DNA from 2 places in the Paenibacillus sp. EKM301P genome. Region 1 is predicted to be linked to the other one. Evidence: predicted binding sites of a transcription regulator. Region 1 holds the regulator's gene; the other holds the start of a gene.
The links. Region 1 encodes NrdR, which represses ribonucleotide reductase genes. Its sites were predicted from a motif close to AACACNATATATNGTGTT; they were not measured.
Positions count from the first base shown of each region.

Region 2: the regulator NrdR is predicted to act here: its motif matches at 4,500-4,517, upstream of nrdI (class Ib ribonucleoside-diphosphate reductase assembly flavoprotein NrdI).

Region 1 covers NZ_JAALFM010000004.1:66,833-75,867, forward strand. Annotated here, with positions in the region: gene phoU (phosphate signaling complex protein PhoU) at 1-639, shown strand, start outside; gene polA (DNA polymerase I) at 814-3,468, shown strand; gene mutM (DNA-formamidopyrimidine glycosylase) at 3,540-4,370, shown strand; gene HFD99_RS11675 (MntP/YtaF family protein) at 4,482-5,285, shown strand; gene coaE (dephospho-CoA kinase) at 5,296-5,892, shown strand; gene HFD99_RS11685 (lytic transglycosylase domain-containing protein) at 5,889-6,452, shown strand; gene HFD99_RS11690 (alpha/beta-type small acid-soluble spore protein) at 6,572-6,796, opposite strand; gene nrdR (transcriptional regulator NrdR) at 6,902-7,369, shown strand; tRNA gene HFD99_RS11700 (tRNA-Ala) at 7,500-7,575, shown strand; tRNA gene HFD99_RS11705 (tRNA-Lys) at 7,587-7,659, shown strand; gene HFD99_RS11710 (alpha/beta hydrolase family protein) at 7,746-8,750, opposite strand; gene HFD99_RS11715 (GNAT family N-acetyltransferase) at 8,734-9,035, opposite strand, start outside.
Region 2 covers NZ_JAALFM010000004.1:220,322-229,356, forward strand. Annotated here, with positions in the region: gene HFD99_RS12470 (MFS transporter) at 1-578, shown strand, start outside; gene nrdF (class 1b ribonucleoside-diphosphate reductase subunit beta) at 720-1,685, opposite strand; gene nrdE (class 1b ribonucleoside-diphosphate reductase subunit alpha) at 1,903-3,987, opposite strand; gene nrdI (class Ib ribonucleoside-diphosphate reductase assembly flavoprotein NrdI) at 3,974-4,333, opposite strand; gene HFD99_RS12490 (DUF2500 domain-containing protein) at 4,742-5,104, shown strand; gene HFD99_RS12495 (GNAT family N-acetyltransferase) at 5,165-5,725, shown strand; gene HFD99_RS12500 (MFS transporter) at 5,728-6,951, shown strand; gene HFD99_RS12505 (ABC transporter substrate-binding protein) at 7,014-8,705, opposite strand; gene HFD99_RS12510 (LacI family DNA-binding transcriptional regulator) at 8,984-9,035, shown strand, end outside.

The sequences.
Region 1 (9,035 bases):
GATGAAGGATTAGAAGAACTGAGAGCCGTACTGCGCGAAATGGGTGCACACGTTTCGAAGGCGCTCGATCAGGCTATTGAATGTTTGCAGACCAAAAATACAGAAATGGCCCAGCAGGTAGTCAAAAATGATGCATCCCTCAATACAATGGAAGAAAATATTCTGGATATGGGCTCCAAGCTCATTATTACCCAGCAGCCGGTAGCGAAGGATTTACGCCGGATCATTGTTGCATTTAAAATTTCCAGTGATTTGGAACGGATGGGTGATTTGGCACTTGATATTGCCAAGGTCACACTTCGCTTGGAAGGACAGCAGGCGATGAAGCCGTTGGTGGATATTCCACACATGGCTTCCATTGTAAAAGAAATGATCGACGATGCGATCAAATCCTATTTGGATGAAAATACAGATCTGGCCTACAAAATGGCTAAAGAGGATGATCGGGTGGATTCCTTGTACAGCCACATGATCAGCGATCTATACGCATTTATGGTAGAAAAGCCAGCAGAGGCTTCACAAGCCATGCTGCAACTGCTTGTAGGACGTTATATTGAACGCATTGGCGACCATGCTACGAATATCGGTGAAAGCACTGTATATCTCGTGACAGGAGAGCGACCAGATTTGAACCAGTAAGGCTTTTAGTATATAGCGGTTGTTTCTAATCCAGATTTGTCTTGAGCAAAAGGCAAATTTGGCTAGGAAACAGCCGTTTTTTTCTGAAAAAGAGTCTTGTATGTTAAGATAGAAAGAGGAATGCGTAAAACGTAAGAACGTTACGAATGCATTGATGAACTTGCGAGGTGCGAAATGGATAAACTCATGCTTATAGATGGTAACAGTATCATATACCGGGCGTTTTTTGCTATGCCGCCGTTGACGAATTCAAGCGGACAGCAGACGAATGCGGTGTACGGATTTACGACAATGTTATTGCGGCTTTTGGAGGAGCACAAACCAACGCATATTTTGGTTGCGTTTGATGCTGGTAAAATTACGTTTCGCCATAAAGGGTACGAGGATTACAAAGGTGGACGGGAGAAAACGCCGCCGGAGCTGTCCCAGCAATTTCCGCTGCTGAAAGAGCTATTGACCGCCTTCGGCATTGCCCAATTTGAACTGGATGGCTATGAGGCAGACGATATTATAGGCACCCTGTCCAAAACAGCGGACGAAGCGGGTTTTAATGTGCTGGTTGTGACCGGCGACAAGGATATGCTTCAATTGGCTTCAGACCATGTCACAGTCGGCTTGACCCGCAAAGGGGTTACCGAGGTGGAAACGTATGGACCTGAGCAGATTCAGGAACGTTACGGCTTAAAGCCGCTGCAAATCATAGACCTTAAGGGCCTAATGGGCGATACGTCGGATAACATTCCTGGTATTCCGGGCGTGGGTGAGAAAACCGCGCTCAAGCTGCTGCATCAATATGGTTCAGTTGAAGAGGTGCTGGCGCATACGGATGAGCTGAAGGGTAAAATGAAAGAACGCGTGGAGACTCATGCTGACGATGCACGAATGAGCAAGGATTTGGCGACCATTTATCGGGATGTAACGTTGGACAAGCAACTGGAAGATGTGGTTTTCAGCGGGCTACAGGCAGAGACGGCTGGACCAGCTTTGGCGAAGCTGGAGTTCAAGTCCCTGCTGGAGCGTTTATCCTTTTCGGGCGAGGTCGGCAGTGCTGGAGTCGGCGTAGAGGAAGCCGTAGCAGACGTGACTGTGCTGGATGAACAGCGGATCAGCGAATTGGTAGAAGTGCTGAATAACGTAGATGTGCTGCATGTTGAGACGCATGGTGATAATCCGCATCATGCTGAGATTGTATGCTTGATATTTGCCGCAACAGGGCGTCAGTTTTTTATGACACTGGAAGTTCTACAAAGTGATGCAGCTACCCCTATTCGGGAGTGGCTTGCCGACCCTGAACGCAAAAAACGCGGTCATGATCTGCATCGTACGGACTTGGCTTTACACTGGCATGGAATTGAGTTTGCTGGAGCTGAGTTTGATGTGCAGCTGGCCGGATACTTGCTAGATCCGACAGACGCCAATCAGACATTGAGTGGGCTGGCAGCCAAGTATGGCTTGTCATCGATTCGTCCAGACGACGAAGTGTTTGGTAAAGGAGCTAAATATAAAGTTCCTGACGTAGATGTACTATCCGATCATGTGGCGCGTAAGGCAGCGGTGATCGAAGCGTTGGTACCTGTGCAGCAGGCGGAGCTGGAAAAAACGGAAATGCACAAGCTGTTCCATGAGCTTGAGATGCCGTTATCCCGCATTCTGGCGGATATGGAGAAGCAGGGTATTTTGGTGAATGTAGAGGAACTGCGCGCTTTGGGAAAAGAATTTGAAGCCCAGATTACAACGTTGGTGGGTGAGATCTACAGCATTGCAGGGGTAGAGTTCAATCTTAATTCGCCCAAGCAGTTGGGTGAGATTTTGTTTGATAAGCTGGGTCTGCCCGTTATTAAAAAGACAAAAACCGGGTACTCGACCGATGCAGAGGTGCTGGAAAAGCTTGCGCCATATCATGATATTGTGCAAAACATTTTGCAATATCGCACCATTGCCAAACTTCAATCGACGTATGTCGAAGGATTGCTTAAAGAAATTTCGGAGAAGACAGGTAAAGTGCACACGTATTTCCGGCAGACGGTTGCAGCAACCGGACGCTTGAGTAGTCAATTTCCGAATTTGCAAAACATTCCGATCCGTCTCGAAGAAGGACGCAAAATTCGCAAAGTATTTGTGCCATCGGAGCCGGGCTGGTCGATTTTGGCGGCAGACTATTCACAAATCGAGCTGCGGGTGCTGGCTGATATTTCGGATGATGAGCGTTTGAAAGAGGCTTTTGTCCACGATATGGATATCCATACCAAGACCGCATCCGATGTGTTCGGTGTACCGGCAGAGGCTGTAGACTCCGATATGCGCCGTTCTGCAAAGGCGGTCAACTTTGGGATTGTTTACGGGATTAGTGACTATGGTCTGTCGCAAAATTTGAATATTACGCGGAAGGAAGCGGCTCGCTTTATCGACCAGTATTTTGACGTGTTCCAGGGTGTTCGCCGTTACATGGATGATATTGTGAAGGATGCGAAGAGGGATGGATACGTAAAAACGTTGTTGGAACGCAGACGATATTTGCCAGAGATAAACGCCAGCAATTTCAACCAGCGTTCGTTCGCCGAGCGTACAGCGATGAATACGCCGATTCAAGGTACCGCAGCCGATATTATCAAGCTGGCGATGGTGCAGATGGACGCAGCGCTGCGTGAGCGCAATCTTCGCAGCCGTATGCTGTTACAAGTACATGATGAGCTTGTATTCGAGGTTCCGCCTGAGGAAATGGAAACGATGAAAGAGCTTGTTCCCGCTACCATGGAAGCTGCATTAAAGCTGGCTGTGCCGCTTAAAGCGGAAGTAAGCTATGGCAGCAATTGGTATGAGGCCAAGTAAGATATTTCAATGAGTAGATAGTCCCAATTTGACGTTGCTTCCGTTATAATATAGGGTGAGGTGAAGACATCATGCCGGAATTACCGGAAGTAGAAACCATTAAACGAACACTAAACGAGCTAATCGTCGATAAACATATAGATCATGTAACCGTAAATTTGCCGCGTATTATCCAACGTCCCGATGATATCCACGCATTTGCGATGGAATTGGCTGACCACCGGATTATTGGGGTGGAAAGACGCGGTAAGTTTCTGCGGATTTTGCTGGACGGGCTAGTGCTTGTCTCCCATCTTCGAATGGAAGGACGCTATGGATTGTATTCACAAGATGATCCTGTGGAAAAGCATACCCATGTCATCTTTCATTTTAAAGATGGTACAGAGCTGCGTTATCAGGATGTGCGCCAATTTGGTACAATGCACTTATTTCCGGCAGGACAGGATTTGCTGGAAAAGCCGCTGAATAAACTCGGTTTGGAACCGATGGACGAGGCTTTTACACCTGAAATGCTGCGTGCCGCTGTTGGAACTCGTTCGACTTCGATCAAGGCAGCGCTGTTAAACCAGTCATATGTGGTAGGCATCGGGAATATTTATGTAGATGAATCGTTATTTAAGGCAGGGATTCATCCGGCACAGCCAGCCAAAAGCCTAACGGATAGCCAATTTCGCGTACTGCATGAAGCTATTGTCTCCACGCTGGGCGCGTCGATTCAGGTTGGTGGCTCGTCTATCAAATCATTCGTTAACGGACAGGGCAAAACGGGTGATTTTCAGCATCAGTTGCAAATTTATGGACGTAATGCGAAGCCTTGTATTAACTGTGGTACATTGATCGAAAAATCCGTCGTAGCTGGACGTGGCACACATCATTGCCCGGTCTGCCAGCCTTTGCGCTAAACAGGCACAGTCACCCCAAGCCCACCCCTCTCATATATTGTTCCAAGTACCAATACTGCGAAGGGAGTCGGTTGCTGTAAGGCCCAGCCTTCGCAATGGGAGGGAATTGGAGTGGCTAATCATTGGGGAGCCCTGCTGTTACTGGCATTTGCGCTAAGTTTGGACAGTTTCGGAGTCGGTGTTACATATGGTCTGCGCAAAATGAAAATTCCATTGTTGTCGATTGCTATCATCTCCGTATGTTCAGGTTTGGTGATCGGCATATCCATGCAGCTCGGCGCATTACTATCCCGTGTCCTGTCTCCTGTATATACGACGGTTTTCGGTGCTGTCATTCTGATCTGTATCGGCTGTTACTCTTTGATTCAGGCTCTGCAACGCAAGGAAGATTTGACGGAAGAAACAGCGGAAGTCCCTCGGGATCTGCACCTTACGGAACAGGTTGATTCAGATTCAGGGCATATATCAGCTCTTGCGGAGAAAAAAAGTGCTGAGAATGCCAATACAGAGTCTCTAACCAGCTCAGGAAGAGATCTATCGACAGAGACTTCTTTGGAGCTACAGCAGGAGGAGCGAACGTTATTTTCGCTGGAGTTCCGCAAATGGGGGCTTGTTATTCGGATTCTTCGAAGCCCGTCTGCTGCGGATATGGACCGTTCCGGCAGTATATCTGCTACCGAAGCGGTTTGGTTAGGTATTGCATTATCGGTCGATGCGTTCGGAGCGGGCTTAGGTGCAGCCATGCTTGGTTTTCAGCCCCTGTCTACTGCGCTGGCTATTACGTTATTCAGTGGTGTATTTTTGATTGCTGGTATGAAGGCAGGGTTCTTCCTGTCAGCATTTCGATTTATGAAGGCGCTCGGCGTATTGCCGGCATTATTACTGATTATGATGGGTATATTGAAGCTGTTATGAGGTGAAGAGCATGAATATCGGATTAACCGGAGGGATCGCTACCGGAAAAAGCACCGTGTCGGCTCTTTTGGTCGCCAAGGGTGCGCTGCTGATCGACGCAGATGCCATTGCCCGGGAAGTTATGCTTCCGGGGCATCCTGTGCTGGCGGCGGTCATACAGCATTTTGGACAAGCTATAGTGAACAGTGACGGAACCCTGCACCGCAAAAGACTGGGAGAGATTGTATTCAGAGATCCTGTACAGCGACAGGCACTTAACGATATTACGCATCCTGCTATTCGTGAGGAAATGCGTCTGCGCATGGAAGCTTATGAACGGGAGCAGCCGGACAAGCTTGTTTTGGCAGATATCCCGTTAATGTATGAGTCTGGGCTGGAGAGCCTGTACGAGGAAATTATGGTTGTATATGTACCACGTGATGTTCAGCTCCGACGTCTGATGCTCAGAGACGGTCTGACAGAAGAGCAAGCCGAGCTTCGTTTGTCTGCACAAATGGATATCGAGCAGAAAAAAAGTTTAGCTGATATTGTTATTGATAATAGCGGAACACAGTCTGAGACGCAGATGCAAATTGATCAGTTTTGGCAGCGAAAGGGACTTGCATGAACATTTTACGTAAGAAAAGAGTCCTGCTCATTTTGTTTGTCGGATTTGTCCTGATTCTGTTCCTCAACTCGAATTGGATGTCCTGGTTTTACCCGATTCAATATAAGGATGAGATTCGGCAGTATTCACAGACCTATGAAGTGGACCCATTTTTGGTGGCGTCTATTATCCGTGTGGAAACAAATTTTAAAACCAGCAAGCAGTCACACAAGGGTGCGCTGGGGCTTATGCAGATTATGCCGAACACGGCCAATTGGATTATGGAGAGTGCTCAGATTCAAAAGGTCCCGCTGGACAGTGTCAAGCACGAGCCCGGCACCAATATTGAGCTGGGTACCTGGTATCTGCATAACCTGTCTATGAAGTTTCAGGATAATCCTGTGGTCATCGTAGCTGCTTACAATGCTGGTCCAGGTAAAGTTCAGGAATGGCTGGATCAGGGGGTGTGGGATGGCAAAGAAGAGTCCATTAAGCAAATCCCTTTTGGTGAGACACGGCATTATGTACAGCGAGTCATCTACTACTACAGGCAATATACAAAAATTTATGATGTGTTTTAAGTGACAGGTTAATGACAACATGAGCCTTTTCGCTTTAAAATGAAAAAAAGCGCAGGACAGGCTGTTTTTAGCAGCCTATCCCTACACTTTTTCGTATTACTTCTTCATTATTACCGAGATTATTGGTATTGTCCTGCCAATTGTTGTTCGGCGATCGTTACGAGGCGTTTTGTGATGTAGCCCCCGATCGAACCGTTCTCATAGGAAGTCATGTTACCTTGGTATCCATCTTGAGGAATGCTGATACCCAGCTCTTGAGCGATTTCATATTTCATTTGCTCCAGAGCACCGGAGGATCTGCTGACTACCAGGTTGTTGGAGTTGCCATTGTTTCCTTGTGCCATTGTTGTTCACCTCCTCGCGACGTGGTAAACATATTATGATCCGTTTCGACAAAATTATTACTAAAAAGCTTCGGGAATTTATTGGAAAAAGGAAGTGATGAGATTATGAAGTGCCCGTATTGCGCTTACAACGGCACGAAAGTGTTGGATTCGCGACCAGCGAATGATAATAAGTCCATCCGACGCCGCCGCGAATGCGAACAGTGTGCCAGGCGTTTTACCACCTTTGAAATGGTGGAAGAGACCCCACTGATGGTCATCAAAAAAGATGGCAGCCGTGAAGAGTTTAGCCGTGATAAAATGCTGCGCGGTCTCATTCGAGCCTGTGAGAAGCGTCCAGTATCAGTCGAGCAGCTCGATCTGATTGTATCTCAGGTGGAGAACGCCATTCGCAACACGGCAGCCACAGAGGTGGATAGCCAGCAGATTGGTGAGCTGGTCATGGAACAGCTCTATCCTGTGGATGAAGTGGCCTACGTACGCTTTGCGTCCGTCTATCGGCAGTTCAAAGACATCAATATGTTTATGAAGGAACTGAAAACACTGTTATCTAAAGATACAGACAGCGACTGATCGCTGACTGTATCTTTTTAGGGCCGTGGCGGGAAGATGTTAATATTTTTTTTATAAAAGTATTGACACAGGGTCGAATATTTTATATGATATAGAAGTCGCTTGAAACGTTAATTAACTTACATGAGACGGGGCCTTAGCTCAGCTGGGAGAGCGCATCGCTGGCAGCGATGAGGTCAGGGGTTCGATCCCCCTAGGCTCCACCATAATTTTATATGGACTCTTAGCTCAGTTGGTAGAGCAGTTGACTCTTAATCAATTGGTCCAGGGTTCGAGTCCCTGAGAGTCCATCCTTTAAAAAAAACGGCAGAAATGCCGTTTTTTTGCTGTTTATATATCTATTCCCGGTCTAATAGAGTATACAGCAGTTCCAAGCTTAACGCTGACTAACATAATCGGCGAGAATTTGTAGATAATCATCATTTACCAATTGTCTGGGGGCAAATACGGCGGTTAAGAAGGTTAGGGACTTGGAATGCGCGATTTGTTCATTCATCATGGAATGGTCAACTTCTGGCAAATGAATAACAGACAGCAGGTCTGGAGATATCTTTTGGCGATATACTCGCTCAGTGTCTTTTACATCTACGTTTATATCTTTCCCAGCCAGAACCAAGAGTACAGGAGATTTAAAGTAGCTTAATTCTTCCGTAGAATCAGAACGAAAATTTTTGCCTATAAAGCTCCATCTTTCTTTGGAAATGATATCGTTAGGACTGGCTATGCTTAGGTATTCTTCATAGGAAGCATGATTTTTCAGTAATTGTAGAACCTTATGGTCGTAGTCCAGTCTCTTTTTAATTTGCTGCGGGCTAGCTCCTGCTTGTTCCAACTCTTTTTTTGTGTTAAATTGCCCTTGTGTAATCCAATTCACAGCCGGCGATACAAGGATGCTGAATGCAATATCATGCTCCTCTTTAACGATTTTCGGAATGACCCAGCCTGCTTGACTGGCTCCCCAAAGGCCGATTTTGTGCTTATCAATCATCGGTAAGGTTTTGGCCCAGTCAACTGCATATCGAATCTCCTGTGCCCGGTCCTCCATACTTTGCTCCAGCCAATCGCCTGGAGCGCGGTTAATACCGGGCTTATTCAGGGATAAGGAAGCATACCCCTTAGAAGCAAACCTTTCCCACAGTGGTTTGTATCCATCATCATAGGTGTCATTGATTGGACCATCTCCATGGACAAAAACAACCAATCCAACCTTTCCCGAGTAGTTTTTAGGCAAAGCCAGTGTACCTGTTAATACTCCTTTGGGAGTTGCAATTTGTATTTTTTCTTCCGTCATCTTGTAGGAATTTTGATATAAAACAATCAATATCAAGGCAACAGCCAGACCTGCCGCAATACCAAGGGTAAGTTTATATGTTTTTTTCAATGCTGTTCTCTCCTCGAATGCAGTTTCGTTCTTTCCAGCTCATTAGATGCCATACAGGCTCCTTGAACCAAAAATGTCGCCAATAATTATATTGAGACTGCTCAATTTCAAATGCTAGATTGTGGTACAAGCGGATAGCCTGCCGGTTCTGATGTGCTACATGAAGTGTCAACGCATGGAAACCGGATTCAACCGTAAACTGCTGTGCGAAAGCTAGAAAACGTCGCCCGATCCCTTGATTGCGATGACTTGAGCGAATCGCCAAATGATCAATGTAACACTCAT
Region 2 (9,035 bases), 150 kb from region 1:
TTGCAAACGTACTTTCCATGAAAAACGTGAAAAGGCTACTTGTCTCAGCGTTCTTACTTTGGATACCCAACGGATCTTTACAGGCAATTTTCTCTCAATTTACAATGGATACCTTCAGTTGGAAGCCTGCACTAATCGGACTTATGTTTTCAATTATGGGTTTCCAAGACATCATTTCACAAGGTTTCATCATGCCAAAGCTTTTAAAAAAACTTAGTGATAAACAGATAGCCATTCTTGGAATGTTCTCCGAGATTATAGGCTACAGTCTTATTGCGCTATCTGCTTTGTTCTCATTCTATCCTCTTATTATCGCCGGAATGTTTATATTTGGTTTTGGTGATTCGATCTTTGGGCCCTCATTTAATGGGATGCTCTCCAAGTCTGTCGATTCTAGTGAACAAGGAAGGATTCAAGGCGGTAGTCAATCTATTCAGGCTTTGGCAAGAATGATTGGGCCTATCATTGGAGGTCAAATCTATGTATCACTTGGTCATGCCACACCCGCTTTTATGGGGATGATTCTTATAGCTGTGGCTATACCCGTTTTATATAAGAGAACGGATGTGAATATGTAAACTACCGCTCGAAGCTTTCCGTAATCACCTGCATAGCAGGTAGTTTTAAGAAAATAATAGGGTTTCAGAACTTAGGAACAAGTTCTGAAACCCTATTATTTTACAGTAACGCCTTGCTAAATTAATTTTACGTATGTGTACTTAAACGCCAAAGTTAAAATCATCATCTGTCAGCGGCTCTACATTCATTGCCCGTACATAGCCGTTTCCTTTTTTAGAAAAGAAATCGTGCTGCTTGGTGTGGGTGCTGATGCCGTTGAATACAATGGGATTGACTTCTTCTTCTTCAAAAAGTGGGTCAAAGCCCAGGTTCATCATGGCCTTGTTGGCGTTGTAGCGCAAGAAGACTTTAACATCGTCTACAAGTCCAATAGGGGCATAAATTTGCTCGGTATATTGTTCTTCGTTATTGTGCAAGTAGCGCAGCAAGCCTACCAGCGTCTGGTAGAGGTCACGTTGTTCTTCCTCGTCCAGTTCTGCATAAATCTCCTGTGCCAGTACACCTACATAGACACCGTGAATACTTTCGTCACGCAGGATCAGGTCGATAATTTCCCCGCTGCATGTCAGCTTGCCTTGACCTGCCAGATAGAGAGGGTAGAAGAATCCGCTATAAAACAAATAGCTTTCTAACAGCACCGACGCAGCCATTGCGAGATACAGGTCTTTCGGTGTATGGATGTTCATATAATACTGACGAATGGTTTCTGCTTTGGTTTGGAGATGGGGATTTTCTTCCACCCAGCGGAATACACCGTCAATTTCTTCCGTGGAAGCCAGGGTGGTAAAGATGCTACTGTACGACTTGGCATGAATTTGCTCCATCATCGCCATAAAGCTTAATACCGCTTTGCGTTGCAGTCCGTCTACATGCTCCATAATTTGCGGCATCCCCACACCGCCTTGAATGGTGTCTAGCAGAGTCAAGCCGCCCAGCACCTTCATGTAGGCTTCTTTTTCGATATCACTGAGGGTTACCCAGGACATTTTATCGTCAGACAGCGGAATTTCATCATCCGTCCAAAATTGCATAATATTCTGATTCCAGAACATCAGTGTGAAATCATCGTCCGAGCGGTTCCAGTTTACGGCTTGTATACCTGTCATTGTTAGCATTCTCCCTTCAGCTTGCGAGATTCCCTAGAAACACACGTAAGATGTTACCGGAGAGTCATCGTATGCTTGACATACGGAAGCTGTATCCGTGAGGGCTTTGTCCAATCCTGTAAAGGTCTGAACCACGCGCTGGATACAGCTTCTAATGCCAAGCATTCATATCTATTCAAAATCTAATTTTATTTTATAGCTTGTTACCATATATGCATTAGATGGAGCAAGTGAGGCACTCTTCCACAGACAGTTTTTTGGTACGTGTGTAGTATAACGATTTAAGTCCTTTATGTGCGGCATACAGATAGCAACGTGCTAACTGACGCGTAGTCACGTCACTGTTCACATGAAGTACAGTCGAAATTCCTTGGTCCACGTGAGGCTGGATTTCGGCAATCAGATCAAGCACTTTGAATTGGTCCATTTGATAAGCGGATTTGTAAAAGAATACATTATCCTTTTGCAAATACGGCATCGGATAGTAAGTCGTCGAATTCGCATAGGTACGAGTCTCGATTTGCTCAACAATTGGCATAACGCTGGACGTTGCATTTTGAATGTACGAAATGCTGGCAGTAGGAGCAATCGCCATACGATAAGCGTGGTACAGACCGTTCTTCTTGACGTCTGCTTTTAGTTTGTCCCAATCCGCTTGAGTTGGAATATAAATGTCCTTGAACAGTTCTTGCACACGTGCCGTTGTTGGACGATAATCCGTGTTCAGATATCGGTCAAAATATAGACCTGTCGCATAATCTGATTCCTCAAATCCATAGAAGCTTTGTCCGGCTGCTTTTGCGATTTCCATACTCTTTTCAATAGAATGATAGTTCATCGTCATGAAGAAGGTACGGACAAAATCCTTCGCTTCATTGCTTTCATACGCAATTTTGTTCTTGGCAAGGTAGCCGTGCAGATTCATGACACCTAGACCAACGGAATGCATTTCACGGTTCGCTTTTGCAACACCTGGGGCATTAGCTACTTGGGTCATATCGCTGACCGAGGTAAGAGCAATCATACCCTCATGAACGGACTCACGGATTTTGCCGTGTTCCATCACATTTACAATGTTCAGGGAAGCCAGGTTACAGCTTACATCCCGGCGAATCATATCCTGTTGTCCATAATCTGTAATCTCGGAAGTCTCCTGCAACTGGAAGATTTCCGTACATAGGTTCGACATCTTGACTTGGCCCACGTTTTTAAGAGCATGCGCCTGATTTGCGTTACTTTTGTTCATAATATATGGATAGCCAGACTCCAACTGAATCATGGCAATTTTCGTCAGCATATCACGTGCGCTCATCGCTATTTTTTTCTTCACTCGATCGTCAGCGAGCAGCGTATCGTACATTTCATCCAGATCCATGTCGTCCAAATGCGTTCCGTAAGCCTTGAACACACTATAAGGTGCAAATACATGCAGCGGTTCATTATCCTGTGCCAGCTTGTAAAAGCGGTTCGGCACCAGCAATCCGATTGAAAGTGTCTTGAGACGTACTCTTTCATCAGCATTGATTTTTTTACTATCCAAGAACTCCAGCACGTCCCATCCGAAAATGTTGTAATAGGCTGCACCAGAGCCTTTACGTTGACCCATTTGATCCGCGTAGGAGAAACCATCTTCCATCAGCTTCAGCACAGGCATAATGCCTTTTGCTGCGCCTTCTACACCTTTAATTGCCTCGCCGCGTGACCGCAGCTTCGACAGGTTAACCGCAACACCGCCGCCAATTTTGGACAATTGCATGCAAGTGTTCAATACATAGTTGATTGAGTTCAGAGAGTCATCCATTTCGAGCAAGAAGCAGGACACCAATTCCCCACGGCGGCTTTTGCCAGCGTTCAGGAAGGTTGGTGTAGCTGGCTGAAGACGTTGCTCCATCATCGAGCGGGACAACAGGCGCGCCGTATCGGCGTTGCCGCGTCCCAAATGCAGGGCGACAGCAGCCACCCGGTCAGGGTAGTGTTCCAGATAGACTTTACGGTCGTTACTCTTCATTGCATAATCAGTATAAAACTTGGATGCTGCCATATAGGAAGGGAATTTAAAATTATAGCTATGAGTGATATGGAAAATATCATTAATTTCATCAGCTGTATAGCTGTTATAGAAATTTTCGTAATAATCATTCTCAATCATATACAGCACTTGAGCAGCTGTGTCAGCAAACTTCAAACTTCGTTCTTGAACTTCCTTCATAAATTCTGCTACAGCCTCTTGGTCCTTTTCCAATTGGAAAAAGCCGTCTGTATCGCGTTTCATCAACATGTTGTTCAATTCAATATGCCGCAACTCGGCTCACCTCCTGTTTAAAACGCTCCACATCTCCGAACGTTCCAGATAATTCAAATTTGCTAATCACGGGGACATTATAATGGTCGGCAATCAAATCCGCACTTTTGGCAAATTTCTCACCCCAGTTACGGTTGCCGCTTGCAGCTACACCAACAAGGTTTTGTGCATTTTTTTTCAAAAATGAAGATACCCTCTCAGGTATCTGCCCAAACCCGGTTGTATATGTAATGAGTACGTAAGGTTCTTCTATAGTCATTTGCTCCTCAATCTGAACCGCCGGAAGCTTGAGCTTGTTTATAAATCTTTTTACATTGCCGGTCTTGGAATCATAAGCAATCAGCATGGTGTGCAACCTCCTTAACAATTAACGAAAAAAAGAAAACGGCATTGCCAAGAGACCCATCATAGCTGTAATCCCTTGCTGGCTGCGCCATTTAAGATTTTTGACTCTATATTTACATGTATTTTCATACCTTTATCTTCAAGATATCGGGCATAAATACGTTTTTTACACTATATTTAGAGTACATTTTCTATTTTATATCTATATATAGTTTTGTCAATCGGTCTAGAGAGGCTCAGAGGACCCAGATCGGGTGTAAGTCCAAGCAGGGTGCGGAAAAGAGCGAAAGAACTTTTTTTTCGTAAGTATGTTAAAAAAGTATTGGAGTTTTTTAAGCTGAGGATGTACGATTTGTCAATGGGCAATAGAATGGAAAATTTACATTTTACTGTAGAAAGGATGAGGCAAATGGGAAGTGGTTTTATGGCATTTCAACCGTTTAGTATTATCTTTTTTGTCGTGTTTGGACTCATTGCTTTTGTAATCATTATGGGAATTGTCAAATCGATAAGTGCAGGTCTTTCCAATCAAGCAGCCGAACAGGTCCAACGTTCTTGCAAGGTTGTGGATAAGCGAACGAGAGTGCGTGGGGGATCAGGCAATTTTTCAGCTTCGACCGATTACTATATCACCTTTGAATTTGACAGGGGGGAGCGTAAGGAGCTGGAGGTGAAGGATACGGACTTCGGAATGATTGTAATCGGGGATCGCGGGGAGGTTCATTATAAAGGTACACGTTTCCTGGAGTTTGTGAGATTAATGGGAGCGTAAAAGGGGGACAGGGTGATAGAGTATTACCAGAACCAATACATAATAGGGAGGAAGCTGACGATGCCACATATCATTGGAGCACGAATTGTATTAAGAGAGTACCGTCAGGAGGATATACCTGATATCCGAAGATGGGTTAATGACTCGGCAATCACACATGGATTAAGCGACGTATTTATCTATCCGCATTCACAGGCTAATAGTGAATCTTTTGTACAGATGATGATTGACGGCAACTCTGAGATCAAGGGCTTTGTCATTGCACATAAAGATACACTGGACTATATTGGACAACTCGATTTATTCAAAATCAACTGGGTAAATCGGCACGCCACCCTTGGTATTGTAATCGGGCGCGACGGTGATCTGGGCAAAGGATATGGGCGGGAAGCGATACGATTGATACAAAAATTTGCATTTCATTCACTGAATCTGCATCGGCTGGAGCTGGAGGTCTATGCGTTCAATGAACGTGCATATCGTTGCTATCTGGCATGTGGCTTTAAGGAGGAAGGCCGACTACGAGAAAAGCTATTCAGGGAAGGACAGTACTATGACATCATTCAGATGGGGATGTTGCGAAATGAATATGAGGCTGTAGAGCAAGCGAAGGAGCCCTGAAAGTGAGGCCACATAAGCTATTTTACTCCGTCAGCTTTCTTCAATTTTTTATGAGTGAAATCACGGGAACTACGCTCATCTTATTTCTGTTAGCTAAAGGACTTTCTCTGCAAAGTGCGAACTTCTTGCTGGTTGTATTCTTTGTAAGTATTTTTCTGTTTGAAATACCAACTGGAGCTATTGCAGACAAATATGGAAGAAAAATTTCTGTTGTTTTGGGGCTTTGTTGTTTTCTAGTCTACAGTGTATTGTTCGTTTGGACAGATCGCATGTGGCTGCTTGTGTTCGCACAAGTTTTTGGGGGGCTGTCAATATGCTTGCAATCAGGCTCGTTGGAATCCTGGGTTGTGGAAAACAGTGATAAGCCCATGGAAGTTCTTTTTACAACCTCAAACAGTATACAGTACATTTCGGGATTTATTTGTGGTCTGTTGGGGGCCTTCCTTGCAACATTTAACTATTCACTTCCCTGGGCAGCCAGCATTGTCTCTATTATCTTATGTATTATTCTATGCTGCTTTTATATGAAAGAGAAGAATATTACCCATCGAGAAACATCTGCTACTCGCATTACAACGATTATCGGGGAAAGTGTCCGTATCGGTTTTGAAAATAAGTCGATCTGGATTGTGTTTGTTATTGGTTTATTTATTAGCTTTTCGAATTCGGCGGGGAATACATTTCAACAGCCACGTCTGGTCGGTCTTTCTGAACAAGGAATTTGGATTATGGGATTGATCAAGGCGGGTTATTCACTATGTATGACTTTGGGAAGCTATTTGGTTCGAAAGCTAGGCGCACGTTATAGTGATGTACATATACTCATGTATGCTTGCGGGATGATTGGGATATGGCTCATTTTAGCCGGTGCTTTCAACACGTTTTATCCTGTACTGCTTACCTTTTTAATCTATGAAATTGGGCGAGGGATGTACCCGGTTGCCAAACAAATTTTTCTAAACAAAAGAATCTCTAATGCGTATCGTTCAACACTGCTATCTCTGGATTCTGCCATTTCCCAACTAGGTATGTGCATAGGTTTAATCGTGACAGGAGTCGTAAGCCGTAATTTTACCAATCTTGCTTCAGATCAAACACCTATTCAGATATCTTGGGTGCTGTGTGGCGGGATTGCATTGATTCCAATCTTTTTGTTGCTTTATGTCCACCGGGTGTCCAGGAAAAATAATAGCTGGAAAGAAAAAGTAACAAAACAGAATGTTTAGTGTAAAAAGGGGCTGACAGGTCTTGACTGTCAGCCCTTATATACTTTAGTAGCAATCAATCTCTACTTCTCCCCATACCATAGCTTCAGACGATTTTGAATCAGGCCAGTGAAGATTTCTTCAGCCTTTGGTACACCCGCCTGATCCAGCTCTTGGAGCATGCGGTCATACACGGCATCGAATTGATCTGGCTTGGCGAGTACAGCCTCAGGAATCCGTTTGCGTACAATGTCCTGCGACTTCTGATAAATAACATTGTAATTTGTATTGGTCGGAACAGGCATGTTGTAGGCAGCACCCCACTCTTTTACCGGAAAATCCTTTTCGTTCGGGAACAGGTCTTTCCATGTCCGAGCTTTATATGCCTGAAGGGATTCTTTTTCCGCTTGGCTATAATTTTCGGTAATCATCTCCGGATAATTGGTTGTGTAATAGTTGCCAGTAGGGTCCTTCACGCTATCGCCGTAATGTGGTCCCCATATCCAATACAAACCGATACCTGATTCTCTGCTAAAAGAAGCGTTATCTTTGTTTTTGCGTTCTTGCACAGCTGCAGGAATGACTCGTTTGCCGTTCTCTACATTGTAATGCTGGCCTTCGATTCCCCAATTACGTAAAATTTGCCCTTCATCGGAGGCCAGGAAGTCCAGAAACTTGATCGCTCGCACCGGATTTTTGCATGAAGTTGTAATGCCAATCCCAGACGCAGTATCGAAACCAATGGGCTGGAGGGAATGATCCTCGTATTGCTCATTTAAAGTGACCGGAAAGTGGGAATAGGTGTATTCATCCTTACCTGCTGCCTTGAGCGCATTTTCGGCATCCTGGTAGTTCCATTCCTGATCAATCAGTCCGATGACACGACCTGCGGCGATTTTGGATTTGTATTGATCACTTTTTTGTACAAAAGTATCCCTATCCAACAGACCTTCATTGTACATATGGTTTAACCAACGAAAATACTCTCGCTCCTCCGGGCGTTTGTAGTGAAGAATGGCTTTGTGTGTTTTAGGATCAATATAATATTCTCCATCGTCTGGTCCACCTGTAGCTGTAACTGCCGGGTTTGTCACAGTAATCTGCATTTTCCAGTCCTCGGCATCGAGTGATAAGGGGATGGTAGGCTGGCCATTGGTAGTAGGGTATTTGGCAACATAATCTTTAAGTGCTTTTTCAAAATCTTGAACGGTGCGAATTTTGGGGTATCCGAGTTTCTTAAGGGCTTGATGCTGGATTTCGAAGCCTGCTTGTGCATCAAACGCGATGTGATCTACGCCCAAATTGGTTGGGATGGTGTAAATGGCGGGATCTTCACTACTGTATTTAATACGATTAAAATAATCTCCATACACTTTCTTAATGTTAGGACCGTATTTATCAATCAGGTCGGTTAAGTCAATGAGTGCTCCGGCATCGACCAGCTTTCCAATGTCTCCTTTGGGGTACACGAGATCAGGGTACTCTCCGCTAGCAGCCATTAAGGCAAACTTTTCCTCACCTCGACCGTTAACAGCATGTTCGGCATTTAGTGTAACACCCGTTTTCTTGATAATTTCCTGCCCGACAGCGTCCTTCATGTTATTCCAGTTGGAGCTTGAGTCACCGCCAAAGAACGTTAATGTAATGGGACTGGTGTCATCGGGGTCTTCCTTTTCTGCCGTACTGCCTTTGCTATTCGCGCAGCCCGTTGTAACGAGCAGCAGCAAAGCCAGAAGCAGGATGGAGCATTGTTGTACCGACCTGTTCGTGAACATCTGCAAATCCCCCTTAATAAGTATGATTTACACAATGTAAGTGCTTTCATTAGTAAATTGTAGGAAATAAAGAACCTTACGTCAAGTTATTTATGTTTATTTGTTATGTGTTTTGTTTTTTATTAAGCAAACATATTTAATGAAAGGTGTGGATTTGTGCAAATCCATCGTTTGATGATCTAAAACAAAGTATGCTACGATGGTACCAGTTTATAGGCATACCTGTATATTTAGAAGACTAAGGTAGAAAAAGATTTCGAATAGGGTTGGGTGAGGAGATGCGTGGAAAAGTAACATTGCAGGAAATTGCGGATGCGGCGGGTGTTTCAA